3 regions of the Bhargavaea sp. GQ12 genome follow, and region 1 is predicted to be linked to each of the others. Evidence: predicted binding sites of a transcription regulator. Region 1 holds the regulator's gene; each other region holds the start of a gene.
What was found. The regulator LexA, encoded in region 1, represses DNA repair genes until DNA is damaged. The targets are predictions, from matches to a motif close to CGAACATATGTTCG.
Positions count from the first base shown of each region.

Region 2: AC6CHQ_RS09900 (WYL domain-containing protein) is a predicted target of LexA. The motif match lies at 1,797-1,810, and genes of this name have one in related genera.
Region 3: AC6CHQ_RS09370 (YhjD family protein) is a predicted target of LexA. The motif match lies at 2,318-2,331, and genes of this name have one in related genera.

Region 1 covers NZ_JCAXEU010000010.1:24,959-29,268, reverse strand. The annotation lists gene tkt (transketolase) at 1-423, opposite strand, end outside; gene AC6CHQ_RS10390 (DUF896 domain-containing protein) at 516-749, opposite strand; gene AC6CHQ_RS10385 (YneB family resolvase-like protein) at 806-1,471, opposite strand; gene AC6CHQ_RS10380 (LysM peptidoglycan-binding domain-containing protein) at 1,468-1,776, opposite strand; gene lexA (transcriptional repressor LexA) at 1,945-2,562, shown strand; gene AC6CHQ_RS10370 (SDR family oxidoreductase) at 2,719-3,363, shown strand; gene glnA (type I glutamate--ammonia ligase) at 3,418-4,310, opposite strand, start outside.
Region 2 covers NZ_JCAXEU010000009.1:64,137-68,446, forward strand. The annotation lists gene AC6CHQ_RS09885 (lantibiotic dehydratase family protein) at 1-106, shown strand, start outside; gene AC6CHQ_RS09890 (lantibiotic dehydratase C-terminal domain-containing protein) at 120-995, shown strand; gene mscL (large conductance mechanosensitive channel protein MscL) at 1,229-1,615, opposite strand; gene AC6CHQ_RS09900 (WYL domain-containing protein) at 1,827-2,048, shown strand; gene AC6CHQ_RS09905 (M20/M25/M40 family metallo-hydrolase) at 2,205-3,551, shown strand; gene AC6CHQ_RS09910 (PadR family transcriptional regulator) at 3,703-4,050, shown strand; gene AC6CHQ_RS09915 (DUF1129 family protein) at 4,028-4,310, shown strand, end outside.
Region 3 covers NZ_JCAXEU010000008.1:98,932-103,241, forward strand. The annotation lists gene uvrB (excinuclease ABC subunit UvrB) at 1-724, opposite strand, end outside; gene AC6CHQ_RS09360 (IDEAL domain-containing protein) at 996-1,241, opposite strand; gene AC6CHQ_RS09365 (competence protein ComK) at 1,422-1,928, shown strand; gene AC6CHQ_RS09370 (YhjD family protein) at 1,925-2,290, opposite strand; gene AC6CHQ_RS09375 (enoyl-CoA hydratase-related protein) at 2,462-3,238, shown strand; gene AC6CHQ_RS09380 (DUF4256 domain-containing protein) at 3,643-4,185, shown strand; gene AC6CHQ_RS09385 (long-chain-fatty-acid--CoA ligase) at 4,246-4,310, opposite strand, start outside.

The DNA of each region.
Region 1 (4,310 bases):
CTTGTTGTACGTCGCGGCAAGATGGCGTTCCGCCATCGCCATGCCCACTGCCATGCCGATTCCCTGGCCGAGAGGGCCCGTGGTCGCTTCCACTCCGTCAGTGTGACCGTATTCGGGGTGGCCAGGTGTCTTGGAACCCCATTGGCGGAAATTCTTGATCTCTTCCATCGGCAGATCGTAACCGCCGAGATGAAGAAGGGAATACAAAAGCATCGAACCGTGTCCTGCGGAGAGGACAAAGCGGTCCCGGTTGAACCACTGCGGGTTCGAAGGGTTATGCTTCATGTGTTTGGTCCACAGGGTGTACGCCATTGGAGCGGCGCCCATCGGAAGTCCCGGGTGACCGGAATTCGCTTTCTCGATCGCATCGATGGACAGAGTCCGGATCGTGGTGATTGCAAGTGCATCGGCATGATTCGCCATCTTTCGACATCCTTTCACGAACAAGTAGTTGAATCTTTTTAAGTTTAGACGAGCCCGGCGGTCTTTACAACCGGATTCAGGCGAAGGCGATGTCAGTTCGGAAATTTGTTGTTTCTGAGCTGTTTTACTTTGTCCGGCGTAATGTCATTGCCCTCCGGGTCGATGACGGTTACGTTCTCGATTGTCTGCTTCATATTGGAACGGAAAACCCCCAAATATTCCTTGCGGAGCAATGTCTGTTCCTTCGCTTCTTCCATCGTCAGTCCGACAGTCTTTTTCTTATTCGCCAATTCATTGATACGGGCGAGCTTTTCGGGTGAAAGCATGAAATCTCCCCTTTCCATTTGTCCTAAACATAAGTAAAAAAAGAGACGAGCGCAACTCATTCGCTCGTCTGTTCTTCCTCGATATATTCTCTGTAGCGGCGATGTACCGTCGCCTTGCTGACATCATGGCCGAGTCCTCTAAGCGTGGAAGCGATCTCTTCGAATGTCAGGCCTTTCTGCCTGAGACTGACAATTTCCCCAAGCGGGACATCAATTCGTTCGCGGCCTTCGGGATTGCCCCGCTTTTTCAGATTCTGCTCAGGACGGTAGCCCTTTTCCACTGCCCGGCGCATGCCCCTGCGAATTTTCGCATTATGCATTTTCCTTTGATATTCCTCGACGATGGCCAATATCTCAAGCAGCATTGTGTCCATTTCATCCAGCGCTGCAGGACCTTTGTCCGTATATGTATAAGTGGATGCCCCTGCCTTCTGCAGAAGGTGCAGCACTGCCACACGGGCATTCCCGCGTCCGAGACGGGTCTCATCCTGGACAAGGACGATTTCCGCCTCACCCTCCCGCACATGGTCGATCAGGTCCAGGAGACCGTCCCGGTCCATATCGTAGCCGCTGTGCCGGTCTTTAAAAACCGAGGTCACCGTAAAGTCAAGCTCGTCCGCAAATGCCCGCAGCTCTTCCTCCTGACGCTCTAGTGACATGTCCTGGGACTCTTTCTCAGTGCTCACCCGGCAATATACAGCACATGTCCGGGCCCGCTTCACTCTCCCTCACCGGCCAGCTGTATATCATCGGAATACATCATTTTAGAGGGTACGAGAAGCGTCTCTCCGGCAAGGATCGTCGAATCATGTTTACCGTTCATCTTGAGCACTTCCTCTATCCATATGTCAGCCGGAAGCGAAGTTTCCGCTTTCTGATGCAGGGCGAACAGTGTATCGCCGGGATTCACTCGGATTTCGGCGGTCATTGCACGTTCCGGCTCTTCCTGTCCCGGCAGCATGGCGACTGAAACAATGGCGATGAGAAATAAGAATACAACGTAAGAATAATTGCGGATCAGGTTCATAAATGGCCCCTCCTAATAGAAATTCGAATGCTTGTTCGTATAATAACCCCATCGTAATGCGAACAGATGTTTTTGTCAAGCGGTTTTCTCGAACCTATGTTTGCATTTCATTGAGACGGCTGATATACTTGGAACTAGCTAATACGTTAAAAGAAGAGGTGAATCCGTTTGAAGAAAATGTCGAAAAGGCAGGAAGCCATCCTGACTTTCATCAAGGAAGAGGTCAGGTCGAAAGGCTATCCGCCTTCCGTCCGCGAAATAGGCGAGGCTGTCGGGCTCGCTTCCAGTTCGACGGTCCACGGCCATCTGGCCCGCCTGGAGAACAAGGGCCTCATCCGCCGTGACCCGACCAAACCCCGCGCTATTGAAATTCTTGAAACCGGCGACGCCATCCCTAAAGCGGATGTTCTTCAGGTCCCGGTCGTCGGGAAGGTTACAGCAGGCCAGCCAATTACAGCGGTCGAAAACATCGAAGAATATTTTCCTCTCCCCGATCAGTACGGCAGCTCGGACGACCAGCTGTTCATGCTGGAAATCATGGGCGAATCCATGATCGAGGCCGGCATCCTGAACGGTGACTATGTCGTCGTGCGCCAGCAGAGCACCGCGAATAACGGTGAAATCGTTGTCGCAATGACTGAAGAGGATGAGGCGACAGTCAAGCGCTTCTTCAAAGAAAGCGGGCATTTCCGCCTCCAGCCAGAAAACCCGTCGATGGATCCCATCATCGTCGACCAGGTATCCATCCTCGGTAAAGTTGTGGGCGTCTACCGCCATATCCAGTAAGATCCTGCAGGGTCGGATCATCATTCAGTCGGCACCGCTTTCCGGAAACGCGCTGCCGGCTTTTTTCATGTCTGCAGCCCGACGTCTTTCCATTGTCCCCTGCCCCTCCGTTCCGATATAGTGGACTCATTAGCATGAGAGGGGAGATGGATCATTTTGAACGTACTTGTCATCGGAGCAAACGGCAAGATCGGCAAGATGCTGGTGAAGCTTCTCGTTGAGAGCGGTGAGCATACACCGACCGCCATGATCAGAAAAAAAGAGCAGCAGGCAGTTTTCGAAAATATGGGAGCACGTACCGTCGTTGCCGATCTTGAAGGCAGCACTGCAGATCTGTCTTCGATAATGGCAGATATGGATGCTGTTGTGTTTACTGCGGGAAGCGGCGGGCATACCGGCCCTGACAAAACCTTGCTGATCGACCTGGATGGAGCCGCCAAGGCAATCGAAGCCGCCGGACAAAAGGGAGTCGGTCGTTTCCTGATGGTGAGCGCAATCGGTGCCGAGGACAGGGAACGCTGGTCTGACGCCATCCGTCCGTACTACGTGGCAAAGCACCACGCCGACAACATCCTCCGAGCGAGTGGCCTGGACTATACGATCGTCCGTCCCGGCCTGCTGCTGGATGAACCCGGAACAGGCCGGGTATCCGCTTCAGAACATCTGGAGCCGGGCGGCATTCCACGGGAAGATGTCGCCCATGCCGTCTTTGAAGCGCTGGACAAGGAGAATACCCGCAACCTTTCCTTCGAGCTAGTTTCAGGCGACACGCCGGTCAGGGAAGCCATAGAACAACTTTAAACAGAAAAGTGAGCGCAACCGATTAGGCTGCGCTCACTTTTTATCTGCGTGCAGTCAGTACATCTTCATGTACTGCTCCCGCTCCCACGGGTGGACTGTTGTGCGGAACATGTTCCATTCCGCTTCTTTTGTGTCCATGAAATTCTTGTAGATATGGCTGCCGAGGGCATTTTGGATGACCTTGTCGTCTGCAAGGGCGCCCAGCGCCTCTTTCAGGCTTGCCGGAAGGTCTTCGATGCCCATGCTCCGGCGTTCACGGAGGCTCATCTCATAGATGTTCTGGTCGACGGATTCCGGAGGCTCCATGCCGTTGCGGATTCCTTCGAGCCCGGCTCCGAGAAGGACAGCCATCGCCATGTACGGATTGGCTGTAGGGTCGACCGAACGCACTTCGACCCGTGTGCTCAATCCCCTCGAGGTCGGAATCCGGATAAGCGGACTGCGGTTCGTGCCCGACCACGCGACGTATACAGGTGCTTCATAGCCCGGCACCAGACGCTTGTAAGAGTTGACGGTAGGATTCGCGATGGCTGTAAAGCCATGCGCATGCTGCAGCAGGCCGGCCATAAACTGGTAAGCGGTTTGGCTCAGGCCCTCTTCTCCTTCAGGATCTTCGAAAACGTTCTCGCTTTCTTTGAATAGCGACATGTTGACATGCATCCCGGAACCTGCCACGCCGAACAGCGGCTTAGGCATGAACGTGGCATGAAGTCCATGTTTTCGGGCGATCGTCTTGACTACAAGCTTGAATGTCTGGATGTTGTCGCATGCCCGGATGGCGTCTGCGTATTTAAAATCGATCTCATGCTGGCCCGGGGCGTTCTCATGGTGCGATGCCTCAATCTCGAAGCCTAGCGCCTCAAGCTCAAGTACGATGTCCCTGCGGCAATTTTCGCCCAGATCGGTAGGTGCAAGGTCGAAGTAGCCGCCATAGTCGTTCAGTTCCA
Region 2 (4,310 bases), on a different contig from region 1:
CCTGCTGGTTCTGACTGAGGTGTTTCCGGAACGCGGCGCGCATGCCATCGGACGCTCAGGCCAGCCTTGCGTCACAGAGTTCCGGGCAGCAGTAAAGTGGGTTTGAATGGAGGATGAACATGCATCTAGAAAAAGAATGGCACACCTACCGGTTCTATCCGAAATACGAATACCAGCTGGATGAGGTGGTCCATCAGATTGTCATGCCGTTGGCATCGGATCTGACCGGCGAGGTTCATTATTACTATTATTTGCGCCGGGAGGATCATCATGGCCATCACATCATGGCCGGGTTCCGGCTTTCTGATGAAGAAGCAGAGCGGCTCCGTTACCGGATCCGACATGACTGCAACATGCTGCTCCACGCGATGGAGGAGGATAAACCGAGGCGCCGAAGAAGACAGTTGCCGACTGAAAACCCGTCGGAGCAGCAGCCTGCAGTCCGGCCATATAAACGGGAGCCGGTATTCGGTGAAAATCCGGCGGCAGGCATTGTCTGGCCGGACCTGCTTCTGAAACGCTCGACGGACATTGCTTTTCTCGTCATTGAAAACGAAATTCTCGGAGGTACCGATCGGGCAACTGCGGTCACACTCCTGATGCATCAGGCGATCCGTTCGGGGCTCTGCAGCACGGATGCGGCAATCCGCTTCCTTGAAAAATATGCGGCGCACTGCATCCAGACTTGCGGAGACCCCGATCTTTCGGAAAGTCTGGACCGTGCCGTGGTGATGAATGAAAGGGAATTCCGGAGCGAGTGGACGCGGTCGCTGAACAATGTTCATCTGCTCCGGACAATCCGGCCGTTTATCGAAGAACTGGCGTCCGTCCGGCTTCAGGTGGAGGATCAGCTGGTCCCGTCACCGCCTTTTGAGGAATTTCTGTTCCACTACCTTCATGATACAAATAATCGGCTTGGCATAAGCCATGAGGAAGAGGCATACATCGCAAAACTGATACATAAGTCACTTGAGAAAAGTTCAAAATATGCATAATTGCATATTTACACTGAATCTTTTATGCTATACTGAACTAAATTATATGGAAGGACGGATGGATAATGAAGAAAAGACTCTTCACGGCGCTAACGATGGGGGCTATTGCTTTCGGTTTAGTAATCGGTGGCGTAAATCCTTTGACAGAATTACCATACGAACTAATTTCTTAATAAATTCAAACCCGCTCCCCACGGAAAAATCCGTTAAGGGAGCGGGTTTCTTTTGTTTCTTCAGTTCTTCTGTTCCTTGAGAAGGTCACGGATTTCGCGGAGCAGTTCTTCCTGTACGGTGAGTTCTTCTTCCGTTTCTTCCACCACTTCTTCTTCCTTCTGGCGCTTCAGCTTCATGAGGCCGCGTAGGATCATGAAGATGGAGAAGGCAATGATCAGGAAGTCAAAGACGTTCTGCAGGAAGACGCCGTAGGTTACTTCGGCATCCCCGACCATTACACTCAGGCCTTTGAAGTTGACGCCTCCGACCAGGATTCCGATGAGCGGGGTGATGATATTCTCAACAAGGGAGGAAACAATCTTGCCGAAAGCGGCACCGATGACGACGGCGACAGCCAGGTCCAGAACATTGCCCTTGAACGCAAATTCTTTAAAGTCTTTCCACATTGGGGTTCATTCCTTTTCAATTATAAAATGCCGCACGCGGCTTGCGCTCAAGTGTAGCGCATGTCTTATTGGATGGGAAGGGACTAAATACATATTTTTCGACAAAAAATGACACAGTAGGATTGCTTTGTATGATTTGAGGACAATTCGGTTGCGCCTACGGGGATGTTCGCATATAATGAGAACAAACGTTCTTATTGGAGGGTGCGGGATGCACGGATTGTTGATGAAATGCATGAAGCGTCATCAGTTGACTGACATGATCTATATTGGTTCAGACGGAAGCATCACAAAGCGGCGTGTACGCCTGTTGCGCCTCCGTAAGGACAGCGTAACGGCGTACTGCTTTCTCAGGCAGGAGCGGCGCACGTTCAAGATCGACCGGATTTTGTCTGTGCGGCCGGTGTATGGCCACGAGAAGCAATCGGGATAATAAGTAGCAGTGCCTTCATGGCCGCGCGGGACTTCAGACCTGTCGCGGTTATAGACAGATGTGATTTTGTAACCGTTTTCATTTAAAGTGAAGGGAAGTCCGAATGCCGGGACGAATCCCCCTGATGGAACAAAACCGAAGAGGGGGAATGGAAGGATGAAGAAAAGCAGATTTGCGGCATTGACGCTGTCAGCGTCCCTTTTGCTATCGGGTGTGGTGATGATGCCGGCCGATTTCGGCGGGCAGACCACTGCCGAGGCGGCTAAGCCGGGCAACCCGGCGGCATTTGACCAGAAGGTGATCTCCAGAATTGATGCGGAGCGCATCTATTCGGACGTTTATCATCTGAGTGAAACGATCGGGCCGCGCGTTGCCGGAACCGCCGAGGAGAGGGAAACGGCTTCCCTGATCAGGGAGCGACTGGAGTCTTATGGTTACGAGATTGAGGTCCAGGAGTTCGACATTCCAGACACGATGGTCGGCCATCTGTCCACGTCAAATGGAGATGAAGTGGAGGCGGCTTTCCCGTCCGGGTCCGCAGAGACACCAGAAAGTGGGCTGACTGCGCAGCTTTATGATGCCGGCTTGGGCTATCCGGCCGACTTCACGGAAGAGGCGTCAGGGAAAATCGTACTGATAAGCCGTGGAGAATTCTCGTTCCGCGAAAAGATTGACCATGCCGCTGCGGCAGGTGCTGTGGGGGTCATCATCTATGACAACAGTGAAGCGTCCGGGCCTCCCAACATGAGCATCGGCGAGGATGCGCCGCTTCCGGTCGCGGGGATCAGGAAGGCATCCGGCGAAGCGCTCCTTGAAGATGTCGTTGCCACGGGCGGCACGGTCACCCTAAAGGTTGACGCACTCACCGGTCAGACGTCACAGAACATCATCGCGACGCGCGCGCCGAAGCACGTGAATAACCCGGACATCGTCCATGTGTCGGCTCACTTCGACAGCGTGCCGCTGGCGCCGGGTGCGAGTGACAATGCGACCGGAACGGCGACCGCGCTTGAGATCGCCCGCGTGCTGAAAAGCTACCCGATCGACAAAGAAGTGCGCTTCGCCTTTGTCGGAGCGGAAGAGATCGGCCTGGTCGGTTCCGCCCACTATGTTTCGGCTTTGACTCAAGATGAAGTGTCCAGGAGCATCGCGAACTTCAATATGGATATGGTCGGCACGTCCTGGGAGAACGCGACCGCCATCTTCATGAACACACTGGATGGCCAGCCGAACATCGTCACCGAGGCGGCGCTTGCTACACAGGACAGGATTGCCACTCCATCCGAATTGATCCTTTACCAGCGGGGCGCCTCGGACCATGTGAACTTCCATGAGACGGGCATCCCGGCGGTGAACTTTATCCGGCGAGAACCTGGCACTGCAGCACTTGAGCCGTACTATCATACACCGCAGGACACAATCGAGTATGTCAGCAAAGAGCGTCTGAAGGAAGCAGGCGACCTTGTCGGTGCTGCACTTTACTCGGTCATCCGTAAAAACTGAACAGCTAAATCAGCCGTCCGGAAGCTTCCGGGCGGCTTTTTAGAATGCAGGTATTTTGTTTAACAACATAGTTGACGGGAGTGGCATCACCCGGTATCATGGAAAACAAGATAGTGGTAGTTGGTTATGCAAGATACTGGAGGGGATTGCTGTGACGACAAGCCAGATGCTGAAAGGGGTGCTGGAAGGGTGTCTTTTGGCCATCATCGGCAGGGGCGAGACGTACGGTTATGAGATGGTGGAGAAGCTCGGGGAATACGGGCTGACGATGGTGAGTGAGGGGAGCATCTATCCGGTGCTTTTGCGCATGCAGAAGGAAGGGCTGGTCATGACTGTTATGCGACCATCCCCGAACGGACCAAAGCGCAAGTATTACCGGCTTACGGCGGCCGGGGAAAAAGAACTTGAAGCATTTAGAGCTCGCTGGAACGTGATGGCGGGAGCAGTCGGAAATCTGCTGGAGGGGAGCGGAAAAGATGAAGTTGTCGAAAAGAAGTGAGGAATTTATCGCAAACGTCCGGATGTACCTGATGACGTCAGGCAAAAACGAACGGGAGATCGATGAAGTCGCGGAAGAGCTGGAGGACCATCTGGCAGAGCTTGAACGCCGCGGGGAAAGTGTGGACCGGATCACGGGGGGTTCGCCGAAGGAATACCTCGCATCTCTGGAAAAGGAAATGGACAATGATTATGCGGGCTGGCTCAAGTACGTCCCTGCGTTTTTGCTGTCTTTCGCCGCTTTTGCCGCTATGGGCCCGG
Region 3 (4,310 bases), on a different contig from region 1:
CGACGTGGTCGCGGTCGCCGAGGATCTCCCCGGTGAGCGCATCGACCTCGCGGAGCCGGTCGATCTCATCGCCGAAAAACTCGATCCGGATGCACCGCTCATCGCGCGATGCCGGGAAGATCTCCACGACGTCGCCGCGCACGCGGAACGTCCCGCGGATGAAGTTCATGTCATTTCGGTTGTACTGGATGTCGACGAACCGGCGCAGCAGCTCGTTGCGGCTGATTTCCATGCCCACCCGGAGCGACACGAGCATCTCGCGGTATTCGTCCGGGTTACCGAGACCGTAGATGCACGACACGGACGCCACGATCAGGACGTCGTTCCGCTCAAACAGCGAAGACGTCGCCGAGTGGCGCAGCTTGTCGATCTCATCATTGATGCTCGCGTCTTTTTCGATATACGTATCCGTCGACGGCACATAGGCCTCGGGCTGATAGTAGTCGTAGTAACTGACAAAGTATTCGACGGCGTTGTTCGGGAAGAACTCCTTGAACTCGCTGTACAGCTGGCCGGCGAGCGTCTTATTGTGTGCGATGACGAGCGTCGGCTTGTTGATTTCCGTCAGTACGTTCGAGACGGTGAACGTTTTCCCCGTTCCCGTCGCCCCGAGGAGCGTCTGATGCCGCTTGCCTTCATTTACACCGGCGATCAGCCGGTCGATCGCCCTCGGCTGATCGCCCAAGGGCTCATACGGTGCCTGCAGTTCAAATTTCTGGACCATGTCCCGTCCCCTTCCGATTGCGTTCGTGGAACTCTCGATAATGTCACTATCGTATCATATTCCCCTATTCTTCTCGAGCAAAAAGCGAACAGGTGTTTTCAATCAATCTGATACCGGTTTTTTGAGAAAACGGAGCGGCCTTCCCCTCTCCCGGACGGCATGTCTGAACGCGTCCGGACACACAAAACCGCCCGCACACAGGGCTCAAATCCCCTTCAGTACGGACGGTTCAACAATATGATTTCGGCATGATGTCAGCAATCCTCCAGCGTTACGGTTTCACGGTTTCGTCGTCTTCCAGCTCATTCAGCTGTTCGGTGTGCAGATTGAAGGCCTCCACGTCTTTCTTGTCCAGTGCCTCGTCGATCAGATTGAGCAGGCGTTCCCTCGTCTGTTCACGGTGCACATGCTTCAGGAACAGGTCCATGTAGATATCGTTCAGCAGCTGCTCAGACGGACTCGCCTGACCCTTGCCGACCGCCTTCAGGAATTCCGCGTACGAATAGTAATGTTCCATTCCATTCACCACCTGGCGCTTTTTCCTATTATATATGCAAACGGGTGGCGGATGCAACGGTTATTTTTAAATTTTCGATATTCACAGTTAATTAGCAATAATAAGAAATAAGTCTTGCTTTATTTCCAGCGATTTCTATAATTAGATGTATACATAGTCAGGGGGTCATCTATTTTGGACATGAAACGGCTGGCATCTCCTTATTATATTTCGTTCGACACACTGGCTCTTGAGCCTAAAGTGATTGATGGCAAGGTCTGCACGGTCGTTACGGAGAAGAAAGAAAAGCTCCTGCTCGACAGCAGGCCGCTCAATACCCTCAAGCGGGCCTGTGAGATGTATGGGACCACGCTTCGGCAGGCCATTCAGATTTCCAGCAAGCTAATCGGAAATCATCATAAAGTCCCTGTGCTGATCGTCCAGGACATGGGGATGCCGTGCATCTTTCTCCCGACGCTTTCGCCGCAATCCGATAGCAATGTCTGGATCGGGCTGCACGGCATCGAAGATTACTGGGGAAACTCCAGTTCCTGCGAGGTGCTGCTGGAAAACGGCGACACCATCCGGGTGAACGTCTCGATCCAGACAATGAACCGTCAGTATGCCCTCGCCTGCCGGCTGGACAAGAAGTTTTCCCGGATGCAGTACTATCTGCGTCATCCCGGGCTCGACCGGGAATTCATCTAGATGGCGCGGTCACCCATCGCCAGGTAAACTCCAAGCAATTCCTCCGACCGGTTGCGCAATCTGACGTTCAGGTAGCGCCGGTGGTCCTCGTAGCCGCCATGGATGAATACATACTCCGTGAACATGTCGTCATGGTTCCCCTTGATCACCTTCATTGAGTGGCGGCGCATGTAAAGACGCGATTCCTTCAGGTCCTTCTGCACAAGCTTTTCCGCCTCCGCGATCATCGCAAGGTACGGGCGCTTGAGCTTGAACGGGCCTTTTTCGAATGCGAGCCGGTCGCGCTCCAGAATGATGAGGAGCATCGGCAGGTAGATCTGGTTTTCAAAGTGAGGCAGTGCCTCCGGCGGGATCAATGGCATACTGTCCCTCCCCTCCTTCTGAAGAAAAGAACATCTGTTCGTATTTTTATCTTACCCCATTGCTTCTTGTTTATGCAATGACCTTTTTCTGTCATGCAGTGGCGGAACGTGGCGCCTCATGGTAATGTTTTTGTAAACGGGGGATTTTTCACACAATGAGGGGGATTGAATATGGAAACCGTCCGCTATGAACAAAAAGGCCATATCGGCATCGTAACGCTTGACCGGCCGGCCGCGATGAACGCATTCAACTATGAACTGATTTCTGAACTGGGGCAGGTCGTCGAATCAATTCGCATCAACCCGGACATCCGTGTTGTGCTGTTCACGGCCGCCGGCGATCGTGCATTCAGCGTCGGCGCCGATCTGAAGGAACGCAAAACTCTGCCGGAACAGCATGTAAAACGGAATCTTTATAAAATCGGCGAAGTATTCACCGCCATCGAAAACCTGCCCCAGCCGACGATCGCCGTCATCGGCGGCTACGCGTTCGGCGGCGGAATGGAACTGGCGCTCGCCTGCGACTTCCGCGTCGCCTCGGAAACGGCGGTCATGGGCCTGACCGAGACGAGCCTCGCCATCATCCCGGGCGCCGGCGGCACACAGCGCCTGCCCCGCCTGATCGGCGAAGCGAAAGCACTCGAACTGATCCTCACCGCCAAGCGGATGAAGGCCGAAGAAGCCTACCGGTACGGCGTCGTCACGAAAGTCGTACCGCCGGAGCAGCTCCTGGACGCAGCCGGAGAACTCGCCGACCAGATGCTCGCCAACGGTCCGATCGGCCTCCAGCAGGCGAAATTCGCCATCAAGCACGGCATGAACGCCGACATCCAGACCGGGCTCGCCATCGAACGCAAGGCGTATGAAGTGACGATCCCGACGGAAGACCGGATCGAGGCACTGAACGCATTTGCGGAAAAGCGGAAGCCTGAGTTTAAAGGGAGATAATGTGGAAGCCGGAAAGTCCGTTACGGGACTTTCCGGCTTTGTTTGAGGCAACGCGTATGTGGCAATTCCGGGTGCCATGTGGCAACTCTGGATGCCATGTGGCAATTCCGGGTGCCATGTGGCAACTCTGGATGCCATGTGGCAATTCTGGTCCCCAAGTTGCAATTTGGGAGGCCCTATTGCAACTTGACCTTTCTTATTTCAATTCCGCATTCCTTATTTCAACTTCAGCCTCCTTATTTCAAACCGGGCTTCCTTATTGCAACCTCGGTCTCCATATTTCAACTACAGCACCCTTATTGCAACTCCGCCCTTCTTATTTCAAGTCGGCCACTGATTCTCCCCGGACCGCCCGTTGAAAATTCGGTATACTGAACCTATCCCTTGATCAAGGAGGCGTCTCCATGACACAAAACCAGGAAGAACTGCTCAACGTACTGAAAACCCGCTTCGAAGAAAACATGCACCGCCACGAAGGCATCGAATGGGCGGACGTCCAATCCCGGCTGGAAGCCGCTCCGGACAAGCTCCGCTCCCTCCAGGCCATGGAAGATACCGAAGGCGAGCCCGATGTGGTCGGGAAAGACACGGAAACCGGTGAATACCTCTTTTATGACTGCTCGCCGGAAAGCCCGAAAGGCCGCCGGAGCATCTGCTATGACCGGGAGGCACTCGAGAAGAGGAAAAAGAACAAGCCGGAGAATTCCGCGATGGATCTGGCCGCCGAGATGGGCATCGAGATGCTGACGGAGGAGGAGTACCGGCATCTGCAGGAGCTGGAGCAGGTCGACAAGAAGACATCGAGCTGGATCCAGACTCCGGAACGCATCCGCAAACTGGGCGGCGCCCTTTTCTGCGACCGCCGGTATGACACCGTCTTCCTCTATCACAGCGGTGCCGATTCGTACTACGCAGCCAGAGGGTTCCGCGGATCCCTCAGGGTCTGACAGCCAAATGCACCAAAATGTAAAGCCCCGGACACCCGTCCGGGGCTTCCTTCCATTTATTCAGTTCACTTTCGTCGCGCCTTCCCAGTACATTTCCCGCAGCTTGAACTTCTGGAGTTTCCCGG